3 regions of the Xenorhabdus poinarii G6 genome follow, and region 3 is predicted to be linked to each of the others. Evidence: predicted binding sites of a transcription regulator. Region 3 holds the regulator's gene; each other region holds the start of a gene.
The links. The regulator PurR, encoded in region 3, represses purine synthesis genes. The targets are predictions, from matches to a motif close to CANGCAAACGTTTGCNTG.
Positions count from the first base shown of each region.

Region 1: purM (phosphoribosylformylglycinamidine cyclo-ligase) is a predicted target of PurR. The motif match lies at 3,774-3,791, and genes of this name have one in related genera.
Region 2: XPG1_RS00690 (NCS2 family permease) is a predicted target of PurR. The motif match lies at 4,149-4,166, and genes of this name have one in related genera.

Region 1 is NZ_FO704551.1:1,416,652-1,427,022, reverse strand. It holds gene bepA (beta-barrel assembly-enhancing protease) at 1-287, shown strand, start outside; gene arsC (arsenate reductase (glutaredoxin)) at 299-655, shown strand; gene hda (DnaA inactivator Hda) at 749-1,456, opposite strand; gene uraA (uracil permease) at 1,633-2,943, opposite strand; gene upp (uracil phosphoribosyltransferase) at 3,002-3,628, opposite strand; gene purM (phosphoribosylformylglycinamidine cyclo-ligase) at 3,855-4,898, shown strand; gene purN (phosphoribosylglycinamide formyltransferase) at 5,014-5,652, shown strand; gene speG (spermidine N1-acetyltransferase) at 5,899-6,441, shown strand; gene ppk1 (polyphosphate kinase 1) at 6,516-8,585, shown strand; gene ppx (exopolyphosphatase) at 8,589-10,121, shown strand; gene mgtE (magnesium transporter) at 10,264-10,371, shown strand, end outside.
Region 2 is NZ_FO704551.1:152,336-162,706, reverse strand. It holds gene hemN (oxygen-independent coproporphyrinogen III oxidase) at 1-257, opposite strand, end outside; gene yihI (Der GTPase-activating protein YihI) at 491-1,012, opposite strand; gene XPG1_RS00695 (glycosyltransferase family 39 protein) at 1,157-2,623, shown strand; gene XPG1_RS00690 (NCS2 family permease) at 2,730-4,067, opposite strand; gene XPG1_RS00685 (amino acid ABC transporter permease) at 4,193-4,927, opposite strand; gene XPG1_RS00680 (amino acid ABC transporter permease) at 4,929-5,666, opposite strand; gene XPG1_RS00675 (ABC transporter substrate-binding protein) at 5,768-6,616, opposite strand; gene phoU (phosphate signaling complex protein PhoU) at 6,786-7,502, opposite strand; gene pstB (phosphate ABC transporter ATP-binding protein PstB) at 7,520-8,323, opposite strand; gene pstA (phosphate ABC transporter permease PstA) at 8,423-9,331, opposite strand; gene pstC (phosphate ABC transporter permease PstC) at 9,333-10,289, opposite strand; gene pstS (phosphate ABC transporter substrate-binding protein PstS) at 10,368-10,371, opposite strand, start outside.
Region 3 is NZ_FO704551.1:1,531,976-1,542,346, reverse strand. It holds gene XPG1_RS17490 (DUF1289 domain-containing protein) at 1-57, opposite strand, end outside; gene gloA (lactoylglutathione lyase) at 328-735, shown strand; gene rnt (ribonuclease T) at 898-1,557, shown strand; gene XPG1_RS07140 (Grx4 family monothiol glutaredoxin) at 1,663-2,043, opposite strand; gene sodB (superoxide dismutase [Fe]) at 2,405-2,983, shown strand; gene purR (HTH-type transcriptional repressor PurR) at 3,555-4,580, shown strand; gene punR (DNA-binding transcriptional activator PunR) at 4,584-5,492, opposite strand; gene punC (purine nucleoside transporter PunC) at 5,616-6,782, shown strand; gene cfa (cyclopropane fatty acyl phospholipid synthase) at 7,111-8,262, shown strand; gene XPG1_RS07110 (riboflavin synthase) at 8,399-9,043, opposite strand; gene XPG1_RS07105 (MATE family efflux transporter) at 9,339-10,371, shown strand, end outside.

The DNA.
Region 1 (10,371 bases), 120 kb from region 3:
ATTCTCAGGCATCACAACTTCTGTTTCGTTACACCTTCAATCACCCTGACGATCTTAATGGCTGGAGCCTGCTAAGAGATACCGCAGGAAAACAAGGAAAACGCGCGGAGGAACTCGCGGCTTATGCAGAAATCATGGCATTAAAAGCTCAGTTTGATTCAGCCATAGGACTACTGAGCCAGGCCAGTGCATTAGCAAAATTGGGCAGCTACGAGCAGAAACGATATGATGCCCGGATTGATCAGTTACGCGAACTGCAAAAAAGTTATAACCAATATGAAAATTAAAGGATTTTTATATGCAACCCGTCACTATTTACCATAATCCACGTTGCTCAAAGAGCCGTGAAACACTGAAATTGGTTGAAGAACTCGGCATTGAGCCGACAATCATTCACTATCTCGAAACACCGCCGACAGTAGAACAACTTGCCGTATTATTGAAACAACTTGGTTTCAACGATGCCCGTCAATTAATGCGTACCAAAGAAGAGCGATATCAAGAATTAAATCTTGATGATGCCACATTATCCCAGGAAGCACTGCTGCAGGCGATGGCTAACAACCCTAAATTGATAGAACGCCCGATTGTGGTTGTCGCTGATAAGGCACGTTTGGGGCGTCCTCCTGAACACATTAAAGAGATTCTGTTCTGACTCTTTTTCAGTGGAAATGAATAAAAAAGTGATAGGGACACGATTCTCTATCACTTTTTTATCCTGATTGCGTTTTCTTTCCGCTTTATTCATTCAAAGCTCAAGGATATCTTTCACAAATGGGATCGTCAGTTTACGTTGTGCCACAATGGAAGCGCGATCAAGCTCATCCAGGGTTTTAAATAACGTTTGCATTTCCCTGTCGAGCCGTTTCAGCACAAAACGTCCGACATCCTCTGGTAATTCAAAACCCCGCAATTTTGCCCGTAGTTGCAATGCCTGAATTTTCTCATCATCAGATAAAGGCTGTAATTTATAAATCTGCCCCCAATCCAAACGAGAGGCCAAATCCGGCAGCGTCAGGTTAATTTGCCGGGGGGGACGATCGCCGGTGATCAAAAGACACGTCCGGCCAATTTCGACAATTCGATTGTAAAGATTGAAAACCGCCATTTCCCATGCCTGATCACCGGCGATACATTCAATATTATCGATGCACACTAATGATAAATGTTCCATGCCATCAAGCACTTCGGGAACAAAATAGGCACGTTTATCCAGTGGGACATATCCGACAGCTTCTTCCCGTTGGGATAATTCGGCACAAGCGGCGTGCAGCAAATGGCTCTTGCCCCCGCCATCGCGAGACCAAAAATAGATATAACTGCCGTGAGATTGACTAATGGCCAATTTTATTGCAGCTACTAAAGAGGTATTCTCGCCTGCAAAGAAACTGGCAAAAATTTCATCATCGGGCAAATATAATGGCAATGAAAGCTGCGACGGTGTATTCAGAAGCACCTCAAACAGAATGGGTAACGAACAGCGCTAAGTCTACCACAAAAAAACGCTATAAATGAAACGAATGCGCGGTTTTAAATAGGAGATTATTCTTGCAGTACATTTCATCATAAGATGATAGAAAAATAGAAAGGGCAGATGAAAAAGCCCTTTCTGATTCTTTTAACTCATGAAATTTATTCTCTGACTTCGTGCTTCTTATTATTTTCAATTGATTCCAGAGACGAATGAATATATTGCTCTTCTGGACGGATAAAACTGATCAATTTAAAAAGCAGACTCAGGCCAATGCCAACAACTGTCGCCAGTGCCATGCCTTTCAACTCTGCTGCGCCAAGCTGAATTTTCGCGCCGCTGACACCAATAATCAAAATAACAGAGGTCAGGATCAAGTTCTGCGCCTTGCTGTAATCCACTTTTGAATCAATCAGCACCCGAATACCGGAAGCGCCAATCACACCATACAGCAACAAAGAAACGCCGCCCATAACGGGTACAGGGATCATCTGAATAGCCACTGCCAATTTCCCTACACAGGAAAGTAATATTGCGATCACCGCCGCGCCACCAATCACCCATGTGCTATACACACGCGTCAGCGCCATCACGCCAATATTTTCACCATACGTTGTGTTCGGGGTCGAACCAAAGAAACCCGAAATCATCGTTGAAAAACCATTGGCAAACATTGAGCGATGCAGACCCGGGTTTTTCAATAAATCTTTCTGTACAATATTTGCGGTCACCACCAGATGCCCAACATGCTCCGCAATCACCACCAGCGCCGCAGGTAAAATTGTAATGATGGCAAACCACTCAAAACGCGGCGTATAAAATGTCGGCAACGCCAACCACGGTGCTTCACGCACCGGCGTAAAATCGACAACGCCCATGAAAAATGACAGCGAATACCCCACCAGCACCCCAATCAAAATGGGGATAATGGCCATAAAACCCCGGAACATGACCGAACCTAAGATCGTCACACCCAGCGTTACCATGGATATGGTCAGATGGGTCATATTGACCTCGCTGCCCGCCGGCGGACGTAAACCAGCCATATCAGCGGCAACCCCAGCCAGCTCCAGCCCGATCACGGCAACAATAGCGCCCATCGCAGCCGGCGGAAACAACACATTAATCCACCCTCTCCCGGCAATTTTTACCATCAGGGCAACCAGACAAAACAACAAACCACAGATAATAAACCCGCCCAATGCGAGTTCATATCCCAAAGGCAGTAACAATAAAACGGGCGAGATAAAAGCAAAGCTGGAACCTAGATAGGCTGGAATTTTTCCTTTACAAATCACCAAATACAACAATGTCCCAATGCCGTTGAACAACAAAACCGTTGCGGGATTAATTTTAAACAAAATAGGCACCAAAACAGTTGCCCCAAACATGGCAAAGAGATGTTGTAAACTTAAAGGAATAGTCTGTATCAACGGGGGTTTTTCGTCTATCCCAATAGTTCGACGGGTCATTATTATATCCTCTTGCTAGAAACCAAAAAAAAGCCGACTTGTCAGCCGGCTGTCCCTGTTATTTAGTACCAAATATTTTGTCCCCGGCGTCCCCTAAACCAGGAACAATATATCCCTGTTCATTGAGCCCTTCATCAATCGAAGCGGTGTACAACTCTACATCAGGGTGCGCTTTCTCCAGGGCGGCAATGCCTTCCGGCGCGGCAACCAAAACCAGGACTTTAATAACCGGGCAGCCTGCTTTTTTCAGCAGGTCAATGGTTGCAATCATAGAGCCACCGGTTGCCAGCATGGGATCAACCACCAACGCCATGCGTTCATTAATGTCAGACACTAATTTTTGAAAATATGGCACAGGCTCAAGCGTTTCTTCATCACGATATACGCCCACGACACTGATTCGCGCACTGGGAATATTTTCCAGCACACCATCCATCATGCCCAGACCGGCACGTAAGATAGGGACAACCGTAATCTTCTTCCCTTTAATTTGGTCTATTTCTACCGGACCACACCATCCATCAATGGTCACTTTCTCAACGTCTAAATCAGCAGTTGCTTCATATGTCAGAAGATTGCCCACTTCTGAGGCCAGTTCACGAAAACGTTTGGTGCTGATATCATGATCTCGCATCAGACCAAGTTTATGTCTCACAAGTGGGTGTTTAACCTCAACGATCTTCATGGGTTTCTCCTAATATAGCCGGCAGATAAAAAAATCGCGGGATTATACCGCCTTTTCAACATCAATCCACTAGCAATCTGTTGATTTTCATCAATCACACAGGGTTTTCTGGCATAAAGTTCTCACGGAAAACCGAGATAAAGCTATCGCAAACGTTTGCTTAGGCTGTTAGAATTGTCGCCGTTCTGTTTTATTCATAAAAATGCAACCGTCCGGGAGCTACGCAGTGACCAACAAAACCTCTCTTAGCTATAAAGATGCTGGTGTCGATATTGATGCTGGCAATGCCTTAGTCAATCGAATTAAAGGTGTCGTAAAACAGACCCGTCGCCCCGAAGTGATGGGAGGATTAGGGGGTTTCGGTGCATTATGTGCCCTGCCCCAGAAATATCGTGAACCGATATTGGTTTCCGGTACCGATGGCGTTGGCACTAAACTGCGTCTGGCCATGGACTTGAAACGCCATGAGACTATCGGCATTGATTTGGTTGCCATGTGTGTCAATGATCTGGTTGTTCAGGGCGCGGAACCGCTTTTCTTCCTTGATTACTATGCCACTGGCAAGCTGGATATTGACACCGCCGCCAATGTCATTACCGGGATCGCAGAAGGCTGTCAACAAGCAGGCTGCGCTCTGGTGGGAGGGGAAACAGCAGAAATGCCCGGCATGTATCACGGGGAAGATTATGATGTTGCTGGTTTTTGTGTCGGTGTCGTTGAAAAATCAGCCATTATTGATGGCAGCCAAGTCCAGGCGGGTGATGCACTGATTGCACTCGCGTCCAGCGGGCCGCACTCCAATGGTTATTCCCTGATCCGTAAAATTCTTGAAGTCAGCCAGACAGATCCAGAAACGACCCAACTGGAAGGAATATCAATTGCAGACCATTTACTCGCCCCGACCAAAATTTACGTTAAATCTGTTCTTGAATTGATTGAAAAAGTCGACGTTCATGCGATTTCACACCTGACAGGCGGCGGCTTCTGGGAAAATATCCCCCGGGTTTTACCCGAAAACAGGCAGGCAAGAATCAACGCAAACAGTTGGCAGTGGCCGGCGATTTTTACTTGGTTGCAACAAGCCGGTCATGTCAGCGAGCATGAAATGTACCGCACATTTAACTGTGGGGTTGGCATGATCATTGCGCTTCCTCAAGATCAGGCAAAGCAAGCCATTTCATACCTGCAAGCCTCAGGAGAAAAGGCATGGCAGATCGGTTCGATTACTGAACTTGATTCAGATAAGCAGCCCGTGGTGATTGACGTCTAACATGCTCCAATAAATATTCTGCCCGATTGATTGCAAATTACCGCTCTATTGGCGGTAATTTGCAAAAAGAAATAAGGGTACACCAGTCACTCAATTTTTTCAGCGAAAACACACCATGAAAAAAATTGTCGTTTTAGTCTCCGGCAAGGGTAGTAATCTTCAATCGATCATCGACGCCTGCCAACAAAACCGAATTAATGGCTGTATTGCGGCGGTGTTCAGTAATAATGCGGAAGCCTATGGTCTGCAACGTGCTGAACAGGCCGGTATTCCCGCGCATTGTATTAACCCGAAGTCCTATGCGGATCGTATCAGTTACGATACCGCCCTATTCCAGGCCATTGATCAATATGCGCCGGATTTGGTGGTTTTAGCGGGTTACATGAGAATTTTATCGCCCGAATTTGTACAGCACTATGATGGCCGCCTGCTCAATATTCACCCGTCCCTTTTGCCTAAATATCCCGGCCTGCATACTCACCGGAAAGCGATAGAAAATGGCGATAAAGAACATGGTACTTCCGTCCATTTCGTGACCGAGGAATTAGACGGTGGTCCCTGTATTTTACAAGCTAAAGTGCCCATTTTTGCCGGGGATAATGAAGAAGAGGTGATCGGGCGTGTACAAGCGCAAGAACATCGTATTTATCCCCTGGTGATTGGCTGGTTTTTAGACCAACGTCTGGTCATGAAAGACAATACAGCGGTAATGGACGGTAAGGTTCTCCCACCACAAGGTTATGCCGCGGAATAAGGCCAACGAGGGAAATTAAGCCGCCTGATCGTTCGCACAATGCAAGTTGTCGTTTATTGGGTATACTATCAACTATATTGATACGCCATCATTTTCAACTTAATGTGCAACAATGAGATAACGGGTTTCTGGGAACATAGACAAGGATGTCACGCGAGCATGTCGATCCCCCAATCCAGTGAAGTGGCACCCTGAAATCAGCAAGGTGCCCGCTCATGTCGTTCCTTAAAAAATATTGAGGTACTCATGTCCAGTGGTTCAGAAAGTCCATCCGTAAACTTGCGTCCTCTTGAACGGGAAGATCTCCCTTTTGTCCATAAAATTAATAATAACTTCAATGCGATGCGCTATTGGTTTGAAGAGCCTTATGAAGCCTTTGTTGAATTATGCGATCTCTATGACAAACATATTCATGACCAAAGTGAGCGCCGCTTTATCATTGAAAGCTCGAACGCCAAAGTGGGGTTAGTCGAACTGGTCGAGATTGATTATATCCACCGCCGGGCAGAATTTCAGATTATCGTCGCTCCCGCCTATGAAGGGCAAGGCTACGCAACCGTGGCGTTGAAACTGGCGATGGAATATGCGTTTGCTGTCCTGAATCTTTATAAACTGTATTTGATTGTCGATAAAGAGAATTTGAAAGCCATTCATATATACAATAAATTGGGATTTACGACCGAAGGCGAATTAATCGATGAATTTTTTGTCAACGGCACTTATCATACCGCCATCAGAATGTGTATGTTTCAACGCCACTATTTCGCCAATAAAGCCCGTGAAAGCTAGTTCGACACGCCGGTTTATCAAACACTAACCATTCAAGACCGATGGAAAACCCAATGGAGCAGTAAGGAGTAGTCATGTCCCACGATCGTCTTTATACCGAGAAAGAACTCAGTTGGCTCTCTTTCAACGAGCGGGTTCTTCAGGAAGCAGCTGATAAAAGTAACCCGCTGATTGAAAGAATGCGATTTTTAGGGATCTACTCCAATAATTTGGATGAGTTTTATAAAGTTCGCTTTGCCGATGTAAAGAGACGCATTCTTATCAGTGAAGAACAGGGTTACGCCACTAATGCCCGCCATTTATTAAAAAAAATCCAGGCAAAAGTTGCCCGAATCGATCAAGAATTCGATGCACTCTATAACGATCTGCTACTGGAAATGGCGCGTAATCAGATTTTCTTAATCAACGAACGTCAGATATCGCCAAACCAACAAATCTGGCTACGGCAATATTTTCGCCAGCATTTACGGCCACATATCACCCCGATTGTCATCAATTCAGAAACCAATTTGGTTGAATTTTTAAAAGATGATTATACCTATCTGGCCGTTGAAATTATTCGGGGGCAAGCAACCCAATACGCGTTGTTAGAGATCCCATCCGATAAAGTCCCGCGTTTCGTCAATCTCCCCCCGGAGATGCCCAAAAAACGCAAATCAATGATATTAATCGATAATATTCTGCGTTATACGCTGGATGAGATTTTCAAAGGGTTCTTCGATTACGATACGTTGAACGTCTACTCGATGAAAATGACACGCGATTCCGAATATGACCTGGCAACAGAGATGGAATCCAGCCTGCTGGAGCTCATGTCTTCGACTTTAAAGCAACGGCTGACGGCGGAACCGGTACGGTTTGTTTATCAGCGTGATATGCCTGATGAAATGGTGGAGCTATTACGCAGTAAACTTGGGTTATCCAATGATGACTCGGTCATCGCCGGGGGGCGCTATCATAACTTCAGGGACTTCATCAAATTCCCCAATGAAGGAAACCGCAATCTTCTGAACAAACCGATACCACGATTGCGCCATCCCTGGTTTGACCATTTCCGCAACGGATTCGACGCGATCCGTGAAAGAGATGTCTTGCTTTATTATCCTTACCACACCTTTGAACATGTGCTGGAATTGCTGCGTCAGGCCTCTTTCGATCCCAGTGTGCTTTCGATCAAGATTAATATCTATCGGGTCGCAAAAGATTCACGCATTATTGATTCCATGATCCACGCCGCACACAACGGCAAAAAAGTCACCGTCGTGGTGGAATTGCAGGCTCGTTTTGATGAAGAAGCGAATATTCATTGGGCGAAACGCCTCACTCAAGCGGGCGTGCATGTCATTTTCTCCGCGCCCGGCCTGAAAATTCACGCCAAGCTATTCATCATTTCTCGACTCGAAGGCGAAAAGATCATTCGTTACGCCCATATCGGTACGGGCAATTTCAATGAAAAAACCGCACGCCTTTATACCGATTATTCTTTACTGACGGCCAACCCTGACATTACCAATGAAGTTCGCCGGGTGTTTAACTTTATTGAAAACCCCTATCGGCCAGTTACCTTCAATAATTTAATGGTATCACCCCAAAATTCACGTGCCATGCTCAATCAGTTAATTACTCAGGAAATTGCGCACGCGCAGGCCGGTGAATTGGCGGGTATCACGCTAAAAGTGAACAACCTTGTTGACAAGGAATTAGTGGATCGCCTCTATGATGCTTCCGAAGCCGGTGTGAAAATCCGCATTCTGGTGCGGGGCATGTGTTCGTTGGTTCCTGGTCAATCCGGTTTTAGCGAAAACATTCAGGTTACCAGTATCGTCGATCGTTTTCTGGAACACGATCGCGTTTATGTTTTCACTAACAAAGGTAATGCACAAGTTTTCCTGTCCTCTGCTGACTGGATGACGCGCAACATTGACCATCGCATTGAAGTGGCGGTTTGTCTGCTCGATCCCATGCTGAGACAAAACGTATTGGACATCCTGGAACTCCAATTCAGTGATACCGTCAAGGCACGGTACATTGATAAGGAATTGAGCAATCGCTATGTTCCACGGGGAAATAAGCGTAAAATCCGCGCGCAGCTTGCTGTTTACGATTATTTAAAAAACCTGGAACAACCGGAATCAAGAGCCTGATTTATGCCATTAAAGCCCACCACCCCCATGCCCAAACCCCAAGAGATTGCCACTATCGATTTGGGTTCAAACAGCTTTCATATGGTCATCGCTCGTATTGTTAACGGTGCTCTCCAGGTGATTGGACGATTAAAGAAACGGGTTTACTTGGCTGATGGTTTGAACAGTAGCAATGAGCTGAGCACCGAAGCCATCAGCCGTGGCCTGAATTGCCTCTCTCTGTTTGCCGAACGCTTACAGGGGTTTTCTGCCGATAATGTCTGTTTAGTGGGAACCCATAGTTTACGTGAAGCGACCAATGCACAAGAATTTCTGAAACAGGCGAAAGACGTTATTCCCTACCCCATTGAAATTATCTCGGGTCATGAAGAAGCCCGGCTGATTTTTATGGGGGTTGAACACACGCAACCAGAAAAAGGCCGGAAGCTGGTGATTGATATTGGCGGCGGCTCGACGGAGTTAGTCATTGGTGAAGATTTCGAACCGCTCTTGATTGAAAGCCGCCGTATGGGTTGTGTCAGTTTTTCCCGCCAATTTTTCCCCGATGGGATGATCAGTGAACATAATTTTCGCCAGGCACGGCTTCAGGCAGAACAGAAACTGGAAAATCTTGTCTGGCAATTTCGGACAAAAGGTTGGGATTTTGCGCTGGGCGCATCGGGCACGATCAAAGCCGTACACGAACTGTTAGTGGAACTGGGTGAAAAAGATGGCTTAATTACGCCAGAACGCCTCAATATGCTGGTCAAACACGTCCTGAAATATAAAAATTTCCAGGCGCTGGATTTGCCGGGATTATCTCATGACCGCAAGCAGACGTTTGTGCCCGGTCTTTCAATCTTGTGCGGTATTTTCAATGCGTTAAATATTCAGGAATTACGCTTGTCTCAAGGGGCATTGCGGGAAGGTGTCCTGTATGAAATGGAAGATCGTTTCCGCCATCAGGATATTCGCCAGCGAACCGCTAAGAGCCTGGCTGAACATTATAACATCGATCGTGAACAGGCTGAGCGAGTGTGGTGTACCGCCAAAAACCTGTATGACCAGTGGGCGCTACAAAATCCCAAACGCATACACCCCCAACTGGAGTCGATTTTGCTGTGGGCGGCGATGTTGCATGAGATCGGTTTAAGTATCAATCTGAGTGGCTTGCAACGGCATTCTGCTTATATCCTACAACATACTGATCTACCTGGATTTACTCAGGAACAGCAATCATTATTAGCCACGCTGGTGCGTTATCACCGCAAGGCGGTAAAAATACATGAGCATCCCCGGTTTTACCTGTTCAAGAAAAAGCAGTATCTTCCGATGCTTAAGATTTTGCGACTAGCAACCTTATTGAATAACCAAAGACAGTCAACCACGATACCAACGACATTAAGGCTGGAAACCGAACAGGGGCATTGGGTACTCTATCTGCCTAAAAACTATCTGGCACACAATGCCCTCGTGTTGTTTGATCTGGAAAAAGAGCAAAACTACTGGCGTGATGTGACTGGCTGGAATTTACACATTAAAGAGGAGTTGACTTAATTTATCTCTGCAAACACAACAGCAAGTGATGAAATATCTCCGTTGCTTAAAAACCGAATATAATACTCAATAGCAACCAAATTGATGGCGATATGATGGCAATCGCCTGTTTTTGCCCTCTTTCCCGCTTTAAAGGTACATCATGTCACAACCGACCTTTACACCTGATCAGAAAACGATAACCAGCCAACATTCGCAAAAACTGGCACAGGTTCGTCAACGCTTGTTTTCACTCTTTACCCACAATGAG
Region 2 (10,371 bases), 1.4 Mb from region 3:
AGATATTCATCTGCTTTGTGTTTTTGCCGGGTGACCTGTTTATTGCAGCCACAGAAATAACAAAGCTTATGGCAGAATGGGATATGGATATACAGGGAGAGAGGGCGCTCAAGATAACGGGCAGCGGCCTGGGAAAAAGCCGTCGCATCGTACTGGTGGTTAAATTCTAATGCTGTCGGATACGACGTATAACGAGGCCCTGAATAATTGTATTTTTGGATCAAAGGCAGATCCCAAACAATGGTTTGCTCTGACATGCTTATTCCTTCCGCGGATTTCGCCCACCAAAACCTAGCATTTTTGTGGCAGTCAAATGTCGTGCCATGATGACACTGCGTAACCGACGTTTGCGTCGTGATAGCCGCCCTAGTTTACCCAATAACCACAATAAATAACATACTAATATTGTGGTTATTAATACCGTCATTATGAGTATTGTGGTTATCAGAATGAATCCGCCTTTTACGATAACACGTTATTGATGAAGGTATTAATTCCCCTTCAACAGCTGCATGATATCTTCTTGTGGCTCTTTTTCACTGTCTTCTTCTTCCAGATTGATGCCCAGCGCTTCCATCAACGCATCAATGCGATCCAGCGTATTATCGACATAAAGGTTATCTTCCTGAGACAGTTTTTCCCCTTGTTCAAGACGTGCCAGCAAGCTATCCAACCGTTCATCATTCTCCAGCATTGCCAGCTCTTCCTGCGGTGACAGGCGAGGCTGTGGTTTTTCTACTGCGGGCTTCAGTGCGGGTTTCACGGTTGCCGCCTTTTCACCGACAATCAGCGCAACTGGCACTTTACTGCCAATGCGCGGATCTTTTTCCTGCCTGACGGCGGGACGCTTTTTATTGCCGCCATTCTCGCTACTGCGACTGCCAGTGGGGTTACCACGGCGTTTTTTCTGGCGTTTACGCTCGCGCCCTTCTGCATCCAATTCTGCGCGACTTTTCCTTTTTTGCTGACCAGCAGAAGGCTTCGCTGGTGATTTTCTCTTTACCTGGCTCATCATTTGTGACTCAACTCACTTTAATCAAGACATTTTCGGCGAAATCTAACAGAAACGACCTTCAACATCCAATGCCATTCACTGATCGTTCAAAATTAGACTACTATTCTAGGTCAAGTTAACTCAAATAATATGATCACCACCATGCGCTTTTTTGATACTTCGTCTTATCGCATGCCATTGTATCTTTGGGTCACTGGCTATGCTGTTTTATGGATAATCACGAGCTACATTCTCGATCCGACCGTTCCTTATGATGCCGTAGAAGCCTTGAACTGGGGTATGAATGGAGAATGGGGATCACCGAAAAACCCATGGCTAGTGGGCGTCATGATGCTGCCCGCGATTGCGATCAGCGCCCTTTCTCTTAGTTTTTATTGGTACTTCATCCACTTTGTCGCCATTGCCATCGGTATGCTCGGCGTTTGGCAACTGGCTTTCCGATTGACCGGTAAAGTTGTACTCGCCTGGCTTGCCATGCTGACATTGAACCTATCCGGTATCATCAATTTTGACATCATTCCTTATAATGATAATTATCTTTTGGTTATGCTCTGGCCGTGGTCATTGCTGTTTTTCCTGCGAGCCATTGACGATCATCCCAAATGGTGGCTGGCGTTCGCCCTAACCATCGGGCTAGCAACGATGGGAAAGTATTCTTCGCTTGCCATCGTCGGCGCTGTCTTTTTGCTTTCCCTGTTCGTCCCCAAAGTACGCCGCCACTATCGGGAGCCTCTGTTTTATCTCGCCATTGCCATCTGGCTCGCCTTGGTGCTACCGAACTTTTGGTGGCTATTACATAACGACTTCGCCGCGTTTAAGTGGGTCGATTCCCAAATTCAGAAAGGCTTTAATCTACATACCACACGTGCCGTACTGTCCGTGTTCTATCCGTTAATCATTGTCAGCGGCCTTATTTATCTGCTCGGTGGACGGATTGGTTGGCCAAAACAGCAATCCAATGCGCTGGTCAATAGCGTGATCCTGCTACCACTATTCATCATTTACGGTTGGTTTTCTTTCAATCAGGGCGGGCGCATGACCGAATGGTTACAACCTTTTATGTCCGTTTCACCCGCATTATTGGTCGGATCGATAACGGTATTCCCCAACAAATCCCTGCGAGGCACATTACTGGGGCTCACCGTATTGGGTGCTTTCGTGTTGCTCGGTTATATCAGTGTGATGCTGGGCAATGTCCGTAATGCCGGGCAAAAATTTGTGGGTATAAAAACCTTTGCCTGTCAACTGGATCAACGCTGGAACGAACTGTATTCAACACCACTGCGTTTTGTTGGTGAAGACTATCTGCATCAATGGCTGACATTTTATAGCCACTATCGCCCGGAAACGATACAACGTTGGACATTAGAGAACAATACCCCGCCCAATATCTATAACCGCGCGCTCAAAGAAAGCGAGATCTTAGAACATGGTGCATTGCTCGTGGATGGGAGGGGAAAAGCGTGCACAGCGGAAAATTTCCAACAAACGTTTGCACAATGGCCTTCATTAATGCTCAGCCACAAAGAAGAATTCACCTTCCAGGCACATCCAGGTGCTGAGTTGGAAACCATCTGCATTGGTTTTATCGCCCCCAGGCGGACGTAATAATCGATGCCCCTTTCGGCTCTTCTGGCAACAAAAAGCCTGACACAAACACCCTGTCAGGCTTTTCTGATATCACACCGTCAAATTGATCAATACCTGAATGGGATCAGTGGGTATCGACAAACGCCATTTTCAAGATAAACAATAACGTCACAACAAGCACACACGGGCTTACTTCACGCCATTTGCCGGTGCCCAGTTTCATGGCGCAATAAGCCATAAAACCCAGTGCAATACCTTCGGTAATAGAGAAACTAAATGGCATCATCACTGCGGTGATAAATGCCGGAACGGATTCGGTCAGATCATCCCATTTCACCCGTGTCAGGCTGGATGTCATCAACACGCCAACATAGACCAAAGCACCCGCAGTCGCGTAGGCAGGCACCATACTTGCCAGTGGAGAGAGAAACATCACCAGCAAGAACAACATCCCAACGACAACCGCCGTCAAGCCTGTACGCCCCCCAACAGAAACCCCTGACGAACTTTCAATATAGGCGGTCACCGAAGACGTCCCAATGTAAGATCCTGCCACCGAGCTGATACTATCCACGTACAGCGCTTGTTTCATGCGCGGGAATTTACCACGATGGTCTGCAATACCGGCTTTATCCGTCACGCCAATTAATGTACCGGAAGAATCAAACAAGTTGACCAGCATGAACGAGAAAATAACGCCGGCCAAAGCGATATCCAGCGCGCCCTTGACATCAACGTTACCCACCACGCTCATCACACTCGGCGGCAAGTCAAAGATACCGTGATATTCCACATATCCCATCATAAAACCGATGACGGTTGTCACGATGATAGAAATCAATACGGCCGCGTGGAAATTGCGCGCCGCTAAAATGGCGATAATGAAAAAGCCCAATGTGCCCAATAAAACATGATGCGAAGCAACGTTGCCAATAGAGACAATCGTATCGGGATTAGGCACGATCATGCCCGCATTTTTCAGCCCCATCATGGCGATGAACAAGCCAATACCGCTGGTGATACCCACGCGCAGGCTCAAGGGTATATTGGCGATCATCCAGTAACGGACACGAAAGAGCGTCAAGATCAACAATCCCACCGCGCCCCAGAAAATAGCGCCCATGGCGACCTGCCATGAAATGCCCATTGCACCAACCACGACAAAGGCAAAAAATGCATTCAATCCCATTGCGGGTGCAACCGCAACCGGCAGATTCGCTATCAATCCCATCATCATGCTGCCTGCCGCGGCGATAAGACACGTTGTGACGAATACCGCTTTAATATCCATACCGGCAACGGCCAGAATTTGCGGGTTAACAAAGACGATATACACCATTGTCAGAAACGTCGTCAGCCCGGCAATCATTTCAGTACGCACCGTCGTACCATGTTCCGCTAACTTAAACACACGCTGAAGCAAGCCCTGACGATGGTTAGGACCAGGAGTTATTGTGCTCATGTAATGTGATTTCCCCAAAAAGCAAAGTTTTCGACCTATCCTACAGGAAACCCCTATAAATCGTTACCCTGGAAGGACAAAAAAGAAAACGTTTGCGATGCGTATAATCAACGAGTTAAATAACATTATGATTGTTGGGCATATTCATTGGGCGACGCTATTTTATGCGCTATTTTTTCACGCCTTATCGAGAAACGGCGCGCAATATAATTTGCCGTCAACTCCAGTGATAAACACATCACAAAATAAACCAGCGCAACAAATAAAAAAACTTCCATCGGATAAACCATGCTGCGGTTATTCACCTGAGTCGCCAAAAATGACAGCTCCGCGACACCGACAATATAAGCCAATGATGTATCTTTAATTAATGCAATCCATTGATTGATGAATGAGGGCACCATCATACGCAGTGCCTGTGGTAAAACGATGTACCAAAGCACTTCCCAGCGATTAAATCCAAGAGAGAGTCCCGCCCGCCATTGACCCTCACCCATTGCCAGAATGCCCGCTTTAACGCCATGAGCCAAATAAGCCGAAGTAATCAATGCCAGTGCACAAACGACGGTCGTTATTTCAGGTATTTCCATTCCCAATACCACGGGCAGCAAAAAATATGTCCAGAAAATCAGCATAATAACTGGAATAGCACGGAAGAAACCTAGCACGGCCGCCAATAGATTAACCCAAAAACCACGCAGCATTGCCAATGCAATGCCGCCTAAGGTGCCTAATATAATGGAGATAGCGCCCGCCATGATGCTGATGATCAACGTCAATACCGCGCCTTCCAACGGCCCATCAGGAAAAGTACCCAATAGCAAATAACGCCAGTTTTCTGCGATAACGGTAAAGTCCATATTAATTCCCTCTTGCCAATGTTCTCTGCTGACGCCACTGTCCCCAACCTTCCATCACGGCAATAATGGCGATATAAAGTACTGTCGCGACACCAAATGCCTCAAAGGTTTGTAAGGTTTGAGTTTCCACCTGACGCGATGCGTAGGAGAGTTCTGCTACCCCAATCGCCATGGTTAGTGATGAATTTTTAACGATATTCATGTATTGCCCTAACAGCGGTGGCATCGCTATTTTCAGCGCCTGTGGTAAGACGACGTGGCGCATGGCCTGCCAACCCGTTAAGCCTAATGCATGAGCCGCATATTTCTGCCCACGTCCGATTCCCTGAATGCCTGCGCGTAATTCCTCCGCAATAAATGGCGCTGAATAGAGGGTAAGCCCTATCAATCCCGCCAGAAACTCGAAAGATGGCCATCCCAGTGTCAGCCCCAAAATCAGGATATCGTGGGGCGTGTTCAACCACATCATCACCCCTTGTGGCAGCATTTGCCCGGATGCGAAATACCAGAAAAACAGTTGTACCAGTAAAGGCGTATTACGAAATACCGTGGTATAAGCGGTGACCAGCCAGCGCAGTGGCTTAATTTGGCTATCTCGTGCCGCAGCAATCAAAAAGCCTAACAACGTGGAAAAGACAATCGTGCAAGCCGAAAGCCACAAGGTGATCAGAAACCCCTGCCACAACCATTGTCGATATTCAGAAGCCAGTAAGTGCTCGGTAATAAATTGCTCAAACATATTCATTATTCACCGCATAAAAAAACAGCAAAGCCCCAAGATAACGGGGCTAATTTCAGTCTTTGTTTTTTAAACCAAAGCGCTAAGCATAAACGACGACATTACCGTTTTGCCTGGCTCTCCAATGGCGCAAATTTAAAATCACCTCGTGGTTGGGCTGACTGCGTTTCCGGGCCAAACCAACGGTTGTAGATTTTGTTAGCCTCACCCTCTTTTTCTAATTGCAGTAACGTCTGGTTAACCGCATCAATCAGCCGCCCTTCTCCTTTGGTTGCCGCGACCGCCTGATATTCACGGGTAATACTGAAAGGGGAAATTTCAAAATCGGCTTTTTGCGCTTCGGGGACGTTTGCCAACAAGCCAACCAGTTTCGCATCATCCTGCGTGATTGCCTGTACATTACCATTTCTCAGCGCCGCAAATGCCAGTGGTGTATCGTCATAAGAGATCACCTTAGCCGTTGGGTAACGCTCACGCAGGGTAATTTCCTGCACCGTCCCTTTGTCTGCACCTATACGCAGTTTGGCAATATCGTCTGGATGAGTTAAAACACCTTTGCGGGCAATAAATTTCTGGCCGGTCGAGAAATAAGGTATAGAGAAATCAACTTGTTTGGCACGTTCGTCAGTGACCGTGAAGTTCGCAGCGATTAAGTCAATTTTCTTGGCAGCAAGCAGGGGAATTCGGTTCGCCGGGTTGGTTGGGCGCAGTTCTAATTTCACCCCTAAATCCTTGGCAATCGCATTAGCGATATCAACATCATAGCCTGCCAATTTTTTCGTCTGAGGATCGATAAAACCAAAGGGTGGGTTACTGTCAAATACCGCAATACGTACCGTGCCAGATTTTTTAATATCATCAAGTTTATCCGCCTTTGCCACACCTGAAACCCATGCCAGGCTACTCAGCAAAACGGCCACTGCTATGCGAGATTTATTGCGAATTTTCATTGTACACCCCTGTTAGTTATCAATTTTTATATGACCAACAAAAGCTATCAATTTCGCCATAGCACTTGAAATAATATAAAATACTATGTTTATAGCAATAAAGAATATAAAAAAGCGAACGCTGGCGAAAAATAGTCAGCGTTTCAGGTAATTAAAAACAACAGCGATATTATTCTTTTTGGGTCAGCAATTTTTCCAACTTATCGCCACCAATATGGCGGAAGTCTTGCCCTTTAACGTAATAGAAAATAAATTCACAGATATTTTGACAACGATCGCCAATGCGCTCAATCGAGCGGGCACAGAAAAGGGCAGTCATGATATTCGGGATCGTTCTCGGATCTTCCATCATGTAAGTCATAAGTTGACGGACAATCCCCTCATATTCCTGATCCACTTTTTTGTCTTCATGGTAAATGCGGATCGCTTCTTTCAGATCCATGCGGGCAAAGGCATCCAATACATCATGCAACATTTGGATAGTATGGTGTCCCAGTGATTCTAAACTGACCAGCAAAGATTGCTGTTGATGTGAGAATTTTTCAAGCGCGGTTTGACAGATCTTATCAGCAACATCACCAATCCGCTCCAGTTCGGCGATGGTTTTTGAAATCACCATGATCAGGCGCAGATCGCTGGCCGTCGGCTGGCGTTTTGCAATGATGCGAACACAAGCCTCATCAATCGCCACCTCCATCATATTCACCTTCTGATCATCTTCAATGACTTGCTGTGCTAACACTGCATCTTGATTGTGCATCGCCAGAATGGCTTTACTGAGCTGCTCTTCCACCAGCCCGCCCATTGTCATCAATTCTGTGCGAATGTGCTCCAGCTCGGCCGTGAACTGGCCGGAGATGTGTTTGCTGAGATTCAGATTTTCCATCTTATGCTATCCTCATATCAACCGTAGCGGCCAGTAATGTAATCTTCGGTCTGCTTCATTTTCGGTGTGGTGAACAATCGATCTGTCGGGCTGAATTCAATCAGTTCACCCAGGTACATAAATGCCGTGTAATCAGAACAACGAGCCGCCTGTTGCATGTTATGAGTCACAATCACCACGGTATATTCTGATTTCAATTCACTGATCAACTCTTCAATGCGCCCTGTTGAAATCGGGTCAAGTGCCGAACAAGGTTCATCCAGCAACAAAACTTCCGGGCGAATAGCAATACCGCGGGCGATACACAGGCGTTGCTGTTGACCACCAGAAAGGCTATACCCACTCTGATGTAATTTATCTTTGGTTTCATTCCACAGGGCGGCTTTTGTTAACGCCCATTGGACACGCTCATCCATCTCTGTGCGGGGCAGTTTTTCAAACAGACGTACCCCAAAAGCAATATTGTCGTAAATCGACATCGGAAAGGGTGTCGGCTTCTGGAAGACCATACCCACTTTAGCGCGCAACAAAGCCACATCTTGCCGGTCTGTCAGGATATTGATGCCATCCAGAATAATGTCCCCTTCCGCGCGCTGTTCGCCGTACAATTCATACATTTTGTTGAAAGTACGCAGCAATGTGGATTTACCACAACCCGATGGCCCAATGAAAGCCGTGACCTTATTTTGTGCAATATCCAGTGTAATATTTTTTAGGGCGTGAAATTTGCCATAATAGAAATTCAAATCACGTACCTGTATTTTGCTGCCAGCTATTTTTTCCACGGCGACTTTATCTACTGCGCTTTTATTGACTGCCATTTGATTAACGACGAGATCATTCGCTTTATTCATCAGTATTTATCTCTTTAATCCCTTTATGCTTTCATGCCATCAAAGCATGGCTGATTTAAAAGAATATTAGTGCTTCTTCTTTGCAAACAGCACACGCGCCACAATGTTGATTAACAGTACGCACAGCGTGATTAGCAAGACACCCGCCCAGGCCAACTGCTGCCAGTCCGCAAACGGACTCATGGCAAATTTGAAAATCGTGACAGGCAAGTTTGCAATTGGCTGGCTAAGGTCGGTACTCCAGAATTGGTTAGACAGCGAAGTGAACAACAGTGGCGCCGTCTCACCAGCGATACGGGCAATGGCCAGCAAGATACCGGTCATGATGCCTGATATTGATGCTTTCAATGTAATGGCTGAGATCATTTTCCATTTTGGTGTTCCCAGGGCATAAGCAGCTTCGCGCAGGTTATCTGGCACCAGTTTCAGCATATTCTCTGTGGTACGAATAACGATGGGGATTTGCAACAACGCAAGGGCAATCACCCCGGCCCAACCGGAAAAATGTTGCATTTTCACCACAACCACCGTGTAGACAAACAAACCGACCACAATTGACGGAGCTGAAAGCAAAATGTCATTAATAAAGCGAATGATTTCTGCCAGCCATGAACGGCGGCCATATTCCGCCAGATAAATCCCCGCCATCATCCCCAGCGGTGTACCAAACGCCGTTGCCCAGAAGATCAGTAAGCCACTCCCCACAATCGCGTTTGCCAGCCCACCGCCTTCGGTATTGGGGGGCGGTGTCATTTCCGTAAACAACGCCAGCGACATCCCATCGATGCCTTTAGTGACGGTGGAGATTAAAATCCAGCCTAGCCAGAATAAGCCGAATGCCATTGTCGCCATGGATAACATCAACGCCACGCGATTTTTCTGACGACGCCATGACTGCATACGCAGGCGGTTTTTCATCTCGGCTTCGTTGACTGTACCGGATAACCGTGACGGTTGATGATTGATCGTTGTCATTTCAACGCCCCTCATTTTTTGCCAGGCGCATGATCATCCATTTTGATAACGCCAACACAATAAAGGTGATAACAAACAAAATCAGCCCCAACTCCATTAATGCAGCGGTATGCAGACCCGATTCTGCTTCGGCAAATTCATTCGCCAACGCAGAGGTGATACTGTTCCCCGGCATATACAGAGACAAGCTATCCAGTTGGTAGGTATTACCAATAATAAAGGTAACCGCCATGGTTTCTCCCAATGCCCGGCCAAGCCCTAACATGACGCCACCGATCACACCATTCTTGGTATAAGGCAAGACAATATGCCAAATCACTTCCCACGTCGTACAACCGATGCCATAGGCAGACTCTTTCATCATTACCGGGGTCTGTTCAAATACATCCCGCATGACAGCGGCAATATAGGGGATGATCATGATGGCAAGAATGACACCCGCCGCCAGAATGCCGATGCCAAACGCCGGACCAGAAAATAACTCGCCCACAATGGGAATGCTGGAAAGCACATCACCAACGGGTTGCTGAAAATAGGTCGCAAACAAGGGCGCAAAAACAAATAGCCCCCACATGCCATAAACAATACTGGGGATCGCCGCCAATAACTCAATCGCTACACCCAACGGACGTTTCAACCAATTCGGTGCCAATTCAGTCAGAAACAAGGCGATGCCAAAACTCACCGGAACCGCAATGATCAAGGCAATGAGTGAGGTCATGACTGTGCCATAAATCGGGACTAATGCGCCAAAGACGCCGGCGGGGGCATCCCAATCTTTGCCCCACAAAAAAGCAAAACCAAATTTTTGTATACTCGGCCAGGAAGCGATGATCAACGAAATGATAATGCCCCCCAACAGAAATAAAGTCAGCAACGCCGCCAGTCTAACCAGCGCGCCGAAGATAATATCGCCATTTTTACTTGGTGCTTTCAATGCCGTTTTACGTTCGGCCATACGCTGAATTCTCATTTTGGGTGATTTCCCCCTGAATAATAAAGGGGGAAATGTCATCATCATCAATGCACAAAGTCATCAA
Region 3 (10,371 bases):
TTCACAAATTCCCCGACAAGGATTTGGAATAGCAAAGAGTTCTAATTGTTCAGCCATCTCATCCTCCTGCCCTCAGATTGCCCTATTATTTCTATATGAAACTATTTATTTTGTTAACCAGTATAAACCTACCTCATTAAATTTCAAAACAAAATAATAACATCAATTAACCAAATAACAACACTGGCAGCATTTAATCAATAAACGGGCAATTTGAATTATTTTATCTATACACGTTATAGTTAACCGACATAGGCAGAGATGTGAGCAACGCTTTTCAATGAAAGCGATGCGTCTCCATCAAACGATAAAGATCAAGAGGTAATCATGCGTTTACTCCATACGATGATCCGTGTTGGCAACATGCAGCGTTCGATCGATTTTTATACGCAAATAATGGGTATGCGTCTACTTCGCACCAGTGAAAATCCAGAGTATAAGTATTCCCTTGCGTTTGTTGGGTATAGCGATGAAAGTCAAGGCGCAGTAATTGAACTCACCTACAATTGGGGCGTTGAAAACTACGAAATGGGCACGGCATTCGGGCATATCGCTTTAGGCGTTGATGATGTTGCAGCGACGTGTGAACGAATCAGACTTGCCGGAGGCAATGTCATCCGCGAAGCAGGGCCGGTTAAAGGGGGAACAACGGTCATTGCTTTCGTTGAAGATCCGGATGGCTATAAGATTGAACTTATCGAAAATGCCAGCGCCAGCCAGGCATTAGGCCACTAACGCTGGAAACAGAGACCAAATTATAGCCAGACGTTATTCATACAAAAACACAAGGGCATCGATCATTGCCCTTTATTATCCGCATTACTTCTGCAAGACATGGCAAATTTTGCCATAATACCCGCTATTCTAGAATGAAAACAGAATCCTGAAGAAAATCAGATGGCTAATCAAAACGATCTAAATATGTTAAGTGGGCGCTTTCGTGGCTACTATCCCGTTGTCATTGATGTCGAAACCGCCGGTTTTAATGCGCGGACTGACGCTTTACTTGAAATTGCGGCAATTACGTTAAAAATGGACGATAAAGGTTGGTTATCCCCTGCTGATACACTGCATTTCCATATTGAGCCTTTTGAAGGCGCTAACCTTGATCCTGCTGCTCTCGCGTTCACTGGCATTGATCCCACCAATCCTTTGCGGGGTGCCGTCAGTGAATACACGGCCTTGCATGCTATTTTCAAAATGATCCGTAATGGGATGAAAAGTGCGAATTGCCACCGCGCCATTATGGTCGCCCATAATGCTAATTTTGATCATAATTTTGTCATGGCGGCGACTGAACGTGCCAGTTTAAAACGCAATCCATTCCATCCGTTCGCGACTTTTGATACGGCTGCACTCAGTGGATTGGTTCTTGGTCAGACCATCCTAGCCAAAGCCTGCATCACCGCCGAAATTCCGTTTGACAGCAATCAGGCACATAGTGCCCTTTATGATACTGATCGAACAGCTTTACTTTTCTGCGAACTCGTCAATCGCTGGAAACGGTTAGGCGGGTGGCCACTCCCTTCCACAGAACCAGCCAGTGGCGAAGCTTAAAAAGCAAATCTCATATCAATTAATGTCATACCAGCAATAAGCCCCATCCCTGTAAAAAGGATGGGGCTATGGCAGGTTTTCATCATTCAAATGAATGATTGCTTTTTATTCTTGCTCACGATATTTATCCGCCGTCTCTTTGATCAGCGTTTGTAATTCACCGCGCTGATACATTTCAACAAGAATGTCACACCCACCGACCAATTCACCATCCATCCAAAGCTGAGGAAAAGTCGGCCAATTTGCATACTTAGGCAATTGAGCACGGATATCTGGGTTTTGCAGGATATCCACATAAGCAAAACGCTCACCACAAGCAGATAAAACCTGCACTGCCTGGGCCGAGAAACCGCAACTTGGTAGTTTAGGAGAACCTTTCATATACAGTAGAATGGGGTTTTCTCTGATCTGGCGTTCAATTTTTTCGATGACTGCCGCAACTGTTGTATCAGTAACCGTATTAGTATTCATATTAATATTTGTCATTTTTGCTTCCTTAAAACTGCAAGCGTTATTTATCAGCATCAGATAAAGATTGATTCAGAATACCATTTTCCACGCTAATTTTTCTACCGTGAACTTCACACGGCAAATTTTTGCCATGATCTGCGACAAATGACTTGGATATTTTCATGCCAACTGACTGTATTCAATCGATGTTACAGCTCAGTTCTGCGTCAGTTCGTCACGTAGTGACATCTTTTCTCCTGTTATTTAGTCGAAAAGTTGTTAAGATAATGATCAAATAAAAATACGATAATAAGTCTAAATTTGCCCGGCTCATGATTGCTCGTTTATCAGTCATGGTTTGCTGAGCCAAAAACCCAAGATTAAAAAGGAGCATGCAATGTCTTTTGAATTACCCGCATTACCTTATGCCAAAGATGCCCTGGAACCACACATTTCTGTAGAGACTCTGGAATATCACCACGGCAAACATCACAACGCTTATGTTGTCAACCTGAATAACCTGATTAAAGAGACTGAATTTGCCGGGAAATCCCTGGAAGAGATCATCAAGACATCCGAAGGTGGTATCTTCAATAATGCTGCGCAAATTTGGAACCACACTTTCTACTGGCATAGTCTATCACCAAATGGTGGCGGCGAACCAAGTGGGAAAGTGGCAGATGCTATCAATCATGCTTTTGGTTCTTTTGCCGAGTTTAAACAGCAGTTCACTGATGCCGCTCTGAAAAACTTTGGTTCTGGTTGGACTTGGTTAGTCAAAAAAACGGATGGCACTTTGGCTATCGTTAACACATCTAATGCCGCAACCCCATTGACGAGTAATGATAAACCTGTGCTGACCGTTGATGTCTGGGAGCACGCATATTACATCGATTACCGGAATGCACGGCCTCAATATCTGGAGCACTTCTGGGCATTGGTTAACTGGAAATTTGTTGAAGAAAACTTAGCTTAATTAAGCTTAGTGTTCACGCCAGTTTGAAATAACAAGGGCGGTTTTCTTTCATTTACTGAGTAACGCATACTGAAAGACCGCCCTTAAAGTCACAGATCATTAAAATAATGAGCGTGACAAATTCGTCTTTTAGATCTTTGATCAAATCAGGCAGAGGCTTCCCAGAAACACAATCATGATTAATGCGCTACCGGCCGCCAACAATCCCAACTTCAGATCTGTACTCATAGAATATCCTCTGTATAAAATTAAGACCCCCTAACACCCTAAATTTTAAGTGGTCATTCACCGTTTTACCTAAAAAGCAGACTGCAATATTTCATTCATACTCTTTATAGCATCGATTATTACTTCCACTTTTGAGCTAGATCAGACAAAATTCACGGTTCATCGCTAACTTATTGCCAACCATCACCCTATATATAAATATGTTGGCAATTGATTAACAAATATCTATACCTGATAAATTTCAAGTTACAGGGGAATGCTAGCTAATGCAGTCAACCAAACGGAAATTTGAAAGATAAAGGGTGTACAAATTTAGACCATAAGGTCAGGAGTTCTTTTTATCATGGCAACGATCAAAGATGTGGCCAAACACGCTGGTGTTTCAACCACAACCGTATCCCATGTTATCAATAAAACCCGTTTCGTCGCCGAAGATACCAAAGCTGCTGTTTGGGCGGCTATTAAGGAACTGAATTATTCGCCCAGTGCTGTTGCCCGTAGTTTAAAAGTCAACCACACCAAATCGATCGGGTTACTGGCCACATCCAGTGAGGCACCTTATTTTGCTGAGATCATAGAATCGGTTGAAAATAGCTGCTATAGCAAAGGCTATACACTGATTTTATGTAATTCTCATAACAACCTTGATAAACAAAAAGCCTATCTCGCAATGCTGGCACAAAAGCGCGTCGATGGTTTGCTGGTCATGTGTTCAGAATACCCTGAACAACTTTTAGGTATGCTAGAAGACTATCGTAATATTCCGATGGTGGTTATGGATTGGGGAGAGTCCAAAGGGGATTTCACCGATGCAATTATTGATAACGCCTTTCACGGTGGTTACCTGGCTGGCCGTTATCTTATTGAACGTGGCCACCGTGAAATTGCCTCCATTTCCGGACCGTTAGCCAGGAATACCGGAGGGGGACGCCACCACGGTTTTCTCAAGGCATTGAAAGAGGCCAACATTGCTATTCGAGATGAGTGGATTGTTCAAGGTGATTTTGAACCTGAATCCGGTTATCAGGCCATGTATAAGATCCTTAATCAGAAACATCGCCCAACCGCCGTTTTCTGTGGCGGCGACGTGATGGCAATGGGCGCAATTTGTGCTGCCGATGAGTTAGGATTGCGCGTTCCGCAAGACATTTCAATTATCGGTTACGACAATATTCGTAATGCCCGCTATTTCACGCCAGCATTAACAACCATTCATCAACCCAAAGAACGTTTAGGGCAAATGGCATTTTCGATGTTATTGGACAGAATCGTCAATAAACGTGAGGATGCACAAACTATCGAAGTCCATCCACGCCTCGTTGAACGACGCTCGGTGGCGGATGGACCTTTTATCGATTATCGCCGCTGACAGTTAACTTTCTTGCAGCCATTCAGCATTCAGCGTATTGCTATCCCCCAGGTAATCGAGTAACCAGCTTAATGCCGGAGAATGGCTTTTTTGCAACCATGTCAAGCAGCATGGACTATCAGGCAATGGTTGTTCAAGTTCGAGTGTCGTCAGCTTGCCCTTACGGATCAGCGGTAACGCCCGATGCTTGGGAACCATTCCTACACACAGTCCATCCATGAGGCAACTCAGCCCTGCATCCCAATCCGGAACAATCAACCTCCGTTGATTATCTAAAGCCCATGTATTACGTTTAGGCAAGCTGCGCGAAGTATCCTCAAGGCATAAACTGGGATAAGGCCGCATTTGATCATCATTCAATTTTCCGGATATTGCCGCCAATTCATGGCCGGGGCTGACAACGCACAGCCATGGCATGAATCCCATATCCCTGAAGCTATAGCGTTCCCCGACAGGAGAGGCTCGAGTTGCCCCTATAGCAACATCCACGCGTTCATCAACCAACGCATCCCATACCCCATTAAACACTTCAGGATAGATGAATAATTCAATATCTGGGAAATGGCGGTAGAAATCCAAAATTAGCCGAAGCGTCCGCTCTGGTTTGACAACCTGATCAACCGCAATACTGAATTGCCCCCGCCAGCCATTGGCAACTTGTTGGCACTGATGTCGGGTGTGATTCATTTTTTTGATAACAGAACGAGCTTCTTTGATAAAAATAGCCCCTGCTTCCGTGAGTTCAACATCCCGGTGACGACGTTCAAACAGTGATACTGCCAACCATTCTTCAAGCTGCTTTACCGTATAACTCACAGCAGAAGGCACGCGGTGAAGTTCTGATGCAGCCGCACTGAAACTTCCTGTTCTGGCAACAGCATTAATAACTTCCAGAGAGTATTCAGACCACATATATTTTCCTTTCAAATTTTTTCACGACATGATGCAAATATTACCGTTTCACAAGTAAAAATCATGCCATATAAAATAAGCTGAATATTTTTTTATCAACGACCACATCAAGTTGTTAATACAATGAATACACATAAAAACGCTATTCCATTCATGTTTTATCTCGCAGGTCTGAGTATGCTCGGTTACCTGGCCATCGATATGTATCTGCCCGCTTTTGATGCAATGAAAGAAGAATTGGGGACATCAACAAATGCCATTAGTGCAAGTCTCAGCATTTTTCTGGCCGGGTTTGCTTTTGCCCAGCTTTTATGGGGGCAATTGTCTGACCGCTTAGGTCGAAAGCCTGTTCTTATTATCGGACTCTCTCTGTTTTCCATTAGTTGTTTAGCTATGCTGTGGATTACTGATCCTATTCAGTTGCTTATCTTGAGATTTATGCAAGCGGTTGGGGTTTGTTCTGCGGCGGTTACCTGGCAGGCACTGGTCGTCGATAGATATGATGCAGAACAGACCAAACGTGTTTTTGCCATGATCATGCCTCTGGTTGCTCTTTCTCCGGCCCTTGCCCCTTTATTGGGAGCCTGGTTATTGACCCACAGCGGCTGGAGGATCATTTTCTTTGTTTTAATGATCGTGACACTGTTACTGCTGATACCGACATTTTTCCTGACGAGTAAGCATACGAATATTGAATCCAGAACTGAGACCAAAACAGTTTCTTTCTTTACGTTACTCGCTTCCCCGGTTTTCAGCGGAAATGTCTTGATCTATGCATCTTGCAGCGCCGGTTTTTTTGCCTGGCTAACGGGTTCACCAACCATTCTGAATAGTATGGGTTATAACGCCACCGATATTGGTCTAAGTTATATCCCCCAGACGCTGGCATTTATGATTGGTGGATATGGTTGCCGTCTCTTATTGGAAAAAGTGAAAAGTGAAACCGTATTCCCACTTTTGCTGATAGGCTATGCGGTAAGCATGACGAGTATTTACCTGATTTCTCTATCCAGCGCACCTTCATTTATCGCTATTCTTATTCCTTTTTGTGTAATGGCTGCCATGAATGGCGCATCTTATCCCATTGCCGTGGCAAATGCGCTGTCTGTGTACCCAAAGAGTAGTGGTAAAGCAGCTGCATTACAAAATGCGCTACAATTGGGATTATGTTTTGTCGCAAGTATCGTTGTTTCTCTATTTATGGAATACCCTCTTTTATCAACAGCAACCGTCATGGCATTGACTTCTGTTCCAATGGCGGTGGGTTATTGGTTACAAAAAAACAGATAAAAACCATTGGGTAGAAGCTCAATAATTTCCAAATAAATAATTACTAAAAGCATTAATATCTAAAGGTTACATTATTCCTGTAACCTTTAGTTGATTGTTTAAATATTATTTTACTCATATACTCGTATACTCATGAAGACTCAATTATTCTAATAACTTGGCATTTTAGGTTATTCATAACGCTGAATCTCTATCTAATTTCAGGATTAATAAGATATATATGATTTTTATTTCCAAATAAATTTGGATAGGTTTAATATAATAAAAATCATCAACAAATGACACTGAAGAATTCCATCACAAAAATGTTGGAGAGTTTGGAGAGTATATGAGTTCATCTTTCATTGAAGACAAAAAGTCAATCACCGATTCTTGGCACCGAATCGCTTATGAATTACTTCAGGAAGCTGATATCGAGATCAACGGCAGTCGTCCTTTTGATATAAGCATTAAAAATCCCAATTTTTATAAGCGTGTATTGAAAGAGGGTTCTCTGGGCTTGGGTGAGAGTTATATGGATGGCTGGTGGGAATGTGATCGCCTTGATATTTTCTTTTATAAAATATTACGGGCAGATCTGGAACATCGTATACCGCAAAATGCCAGAGATATTTTCAGAATAATTATTTCTCGTATGTTTAATTTACAGTCACCCAAACGGGCCTGGATTGTCGGTAAGGAACATTATAATTTAGGCAATGACCTTTTTACCCGGATGCTTGATCCTCATATGCAGTATTCTTGCGGTTATTGGAAAGAGGCCAATACACTAGAAGAAGCACAATCCCATAAGCTCCGTCTGATTTGCGAAAAACTCCAATTATCCCCTGGTATGACTTTATTGGATATCGGTTGTGGGTGGGGAGGATTAGCCGCTTATGCAGCAAAAAATTACGGTGTCTCGGTTACAGGGGTAACGATTTCAGCCGAGCAGCAAAAATATGCACAGGAACATTGCAAAGATCTCGATGTCAAAATTATCCTTGAAGATTACCGAGACCTTAACCTTCAGTTTGATCGTATCGTCTCTGTTGGTATGTTTGAGCACGTCGGTCCGAAAAATTATGACCATTACTTCAATATTGTGAAAAAAAATCTGACTCCTGATGGGCTATTCCTGCTCCATACCATCGGTTCCAATATTGATAAACTCGGCGCTGATGCCTGGATCAGTAAATATATTTTCCCGAATGGCTGCTTACCATCCATCCCTAAAATTGCCAAAGCAACCAATGGAAAGTTTATCATGGAAGACTGGCACAATTTTGGCGCAGATTATGACCGAACTCTCATGGTATGGTATGAGCGATTTATTGCCACCTGGCCTGAAATAAAAGATAACTACAGCCCGCGCTTCAAGCGAATGTTCAGCTATTACCTTAATGCCTGCGCAGGCGCATTCCGCGCAAGAGACATTCAGCTATGGCAGATAGTGTTCAGTCCACGAGGCATTGAGAAAGGATTAAGAGTTCCTAGATGAGGGACGTTCTTTTCGAAATAACGCTTCCGTTTAGCGGGAAAATGACAGAAATATTATTTCTGTATTTTCCCCATTCTATAAAAATTAGGTTTTTGTCAACGTGACAGTGTAATCTGGAAACACGTTTTGACTCTTCTTATTGCTTTTGAGCTTGTAACATTAATTTTTCCTGCTCTTTCTGGATCATAACCCGTTCAACGGTATCTACAACCGATTGAGTTTGTGGATCAATTTCAATATTAACTTTTTCTCCCAATCGTTTTTTGCCCAGGGTTGTGCGCGCCAATGTTTCCGGAATCAAATGAACACTGAAACGATTATTGACAACATCACCAATGGTCAGACTGATCCCATCAATACCAATAAATCCTTTGTGCAAGATATATTTCATCAATGACTTATCGTGAATTCGGAACCATATTTCATGGTTATTCTCCGAAGTAAATATTTTGGCAATTTCTGCGGTAGTCATGATATGACCGGACATCAAATGTCCGCCAATTTCATCACCAAATTTAGCCGCTCTTTCCAGATTGACTAAATCACCGGTTTTAAGTTCACCAAGGTTGGTTAGACGCAACGTTTCTTTCATTAAATCAAAGCTGATGAGGTCACCATCAATTTTAGTCACAGTCAGACAACAACCATTGTGGGAAACAGAAGCACCTGTCTCTATGCCGGATAATAATTCGGCCGGAAATTTAACAACATGAGTCCGAAAGTGCGTTTTTTCATCAATGGCAACTATCGGCGCTTTTCCCTGAACGATACCTGTAAACATGGTAACCTCTTAAATTATGTCATCTAACGGATTAGACCCACTCACTATGTTTAAACACAATGCTGTTTAACACACGATGCTAATTGAAAATTCTCCGGTTGAGTTTAGTTTCAGTTGAGGATTGCTTCAATCATATTGTCCTATTTGTTGAGTATAATCATCGTACAATGATTGGATTAATAAAATGAGTTCTATACAATGTGAACGCTTATAAGCGACATATTTTTCATTAACATCGTTTGCTCGCACAAATATTTCTTTTTCTCATTCATTTTCAATCAAAAAGGTGTAGTACGTGCAGAAATATTTAAATGAAGCGCGTAGTTTGCTCGCTCTGGGGATCCCCGTTGTCATTGCACAATTTTCACAAACTGCGATGGGTTTCGTCGATACAGTCATGGCTGGTAAAGCCGGGGCTGTTGAGATGTCAGCCGTTGCCGTCGGTACATCAATCTGGCTGCCAACCATTTTGTTTGGTCATGGGTTATTGCTTGCCTTGACACCGATTGTGGCACATATGAATGGATCAGGTCAGAGAAAGAATGTTGCCAGTCAAATCCAACAAGGATTCTGGCTTGCCGCTTTCCTTTCTGTCCTGACTATTGCCGTATTGTATAACAGTCGATTTATTATCGAATCACAGCATAATATTGAGCCGGCCCTGGCACAAAAAGCCACCGATTTTATCCACGCCATTATGTGGGGAGCACCAGGCTATTTGTTCTATCTCGTCTTACGCGGCCAATGCGAGGGACTATCGAAAACAAAACCAGCAATGATCATTGGTGTTGCTGGATTACTGGTGAATATTCCCGTTAACTATATTTTTATTTACGGTAAATTTGGTGCGCCTGCATTAGGCGGTGTGGGGTGCGGGGTTGCAACCGCAACGGTTTATTGGGTGATGTTCCTGTTGCTGCTTGCATTCGTAAAATTCGCCCCTTCCCAAAAGGATATCCAGACATTCCACGCTTTTGCCGCACCCAAATGGCATATGCAAAAACGGATTGTGCAACTTGGTTTACCTATTGCTTTAGCGATGTTCTTTGAGGTTACGCTATTTGCGATTGTCTCATTGTTGGTTTCTCCACTCGGTGTCGTTGCCGTTGCCGGACATCAAATCGCACTCAACTTCAGCTCCATGATGTTTATGTTCCCGTTGTCACTGGGAATAGCAGCAACCATTCGGGTCGGCTATAACCTGGGCCAACAATCAATTGAAGGTGCTAAAATAGCTGCTTACACAAGCATTATTATTGGATTAATACTGGCAGGCATAACGGCGATGTTCACCGTACTGCTACGTGAACATATTGCATTTATGTACA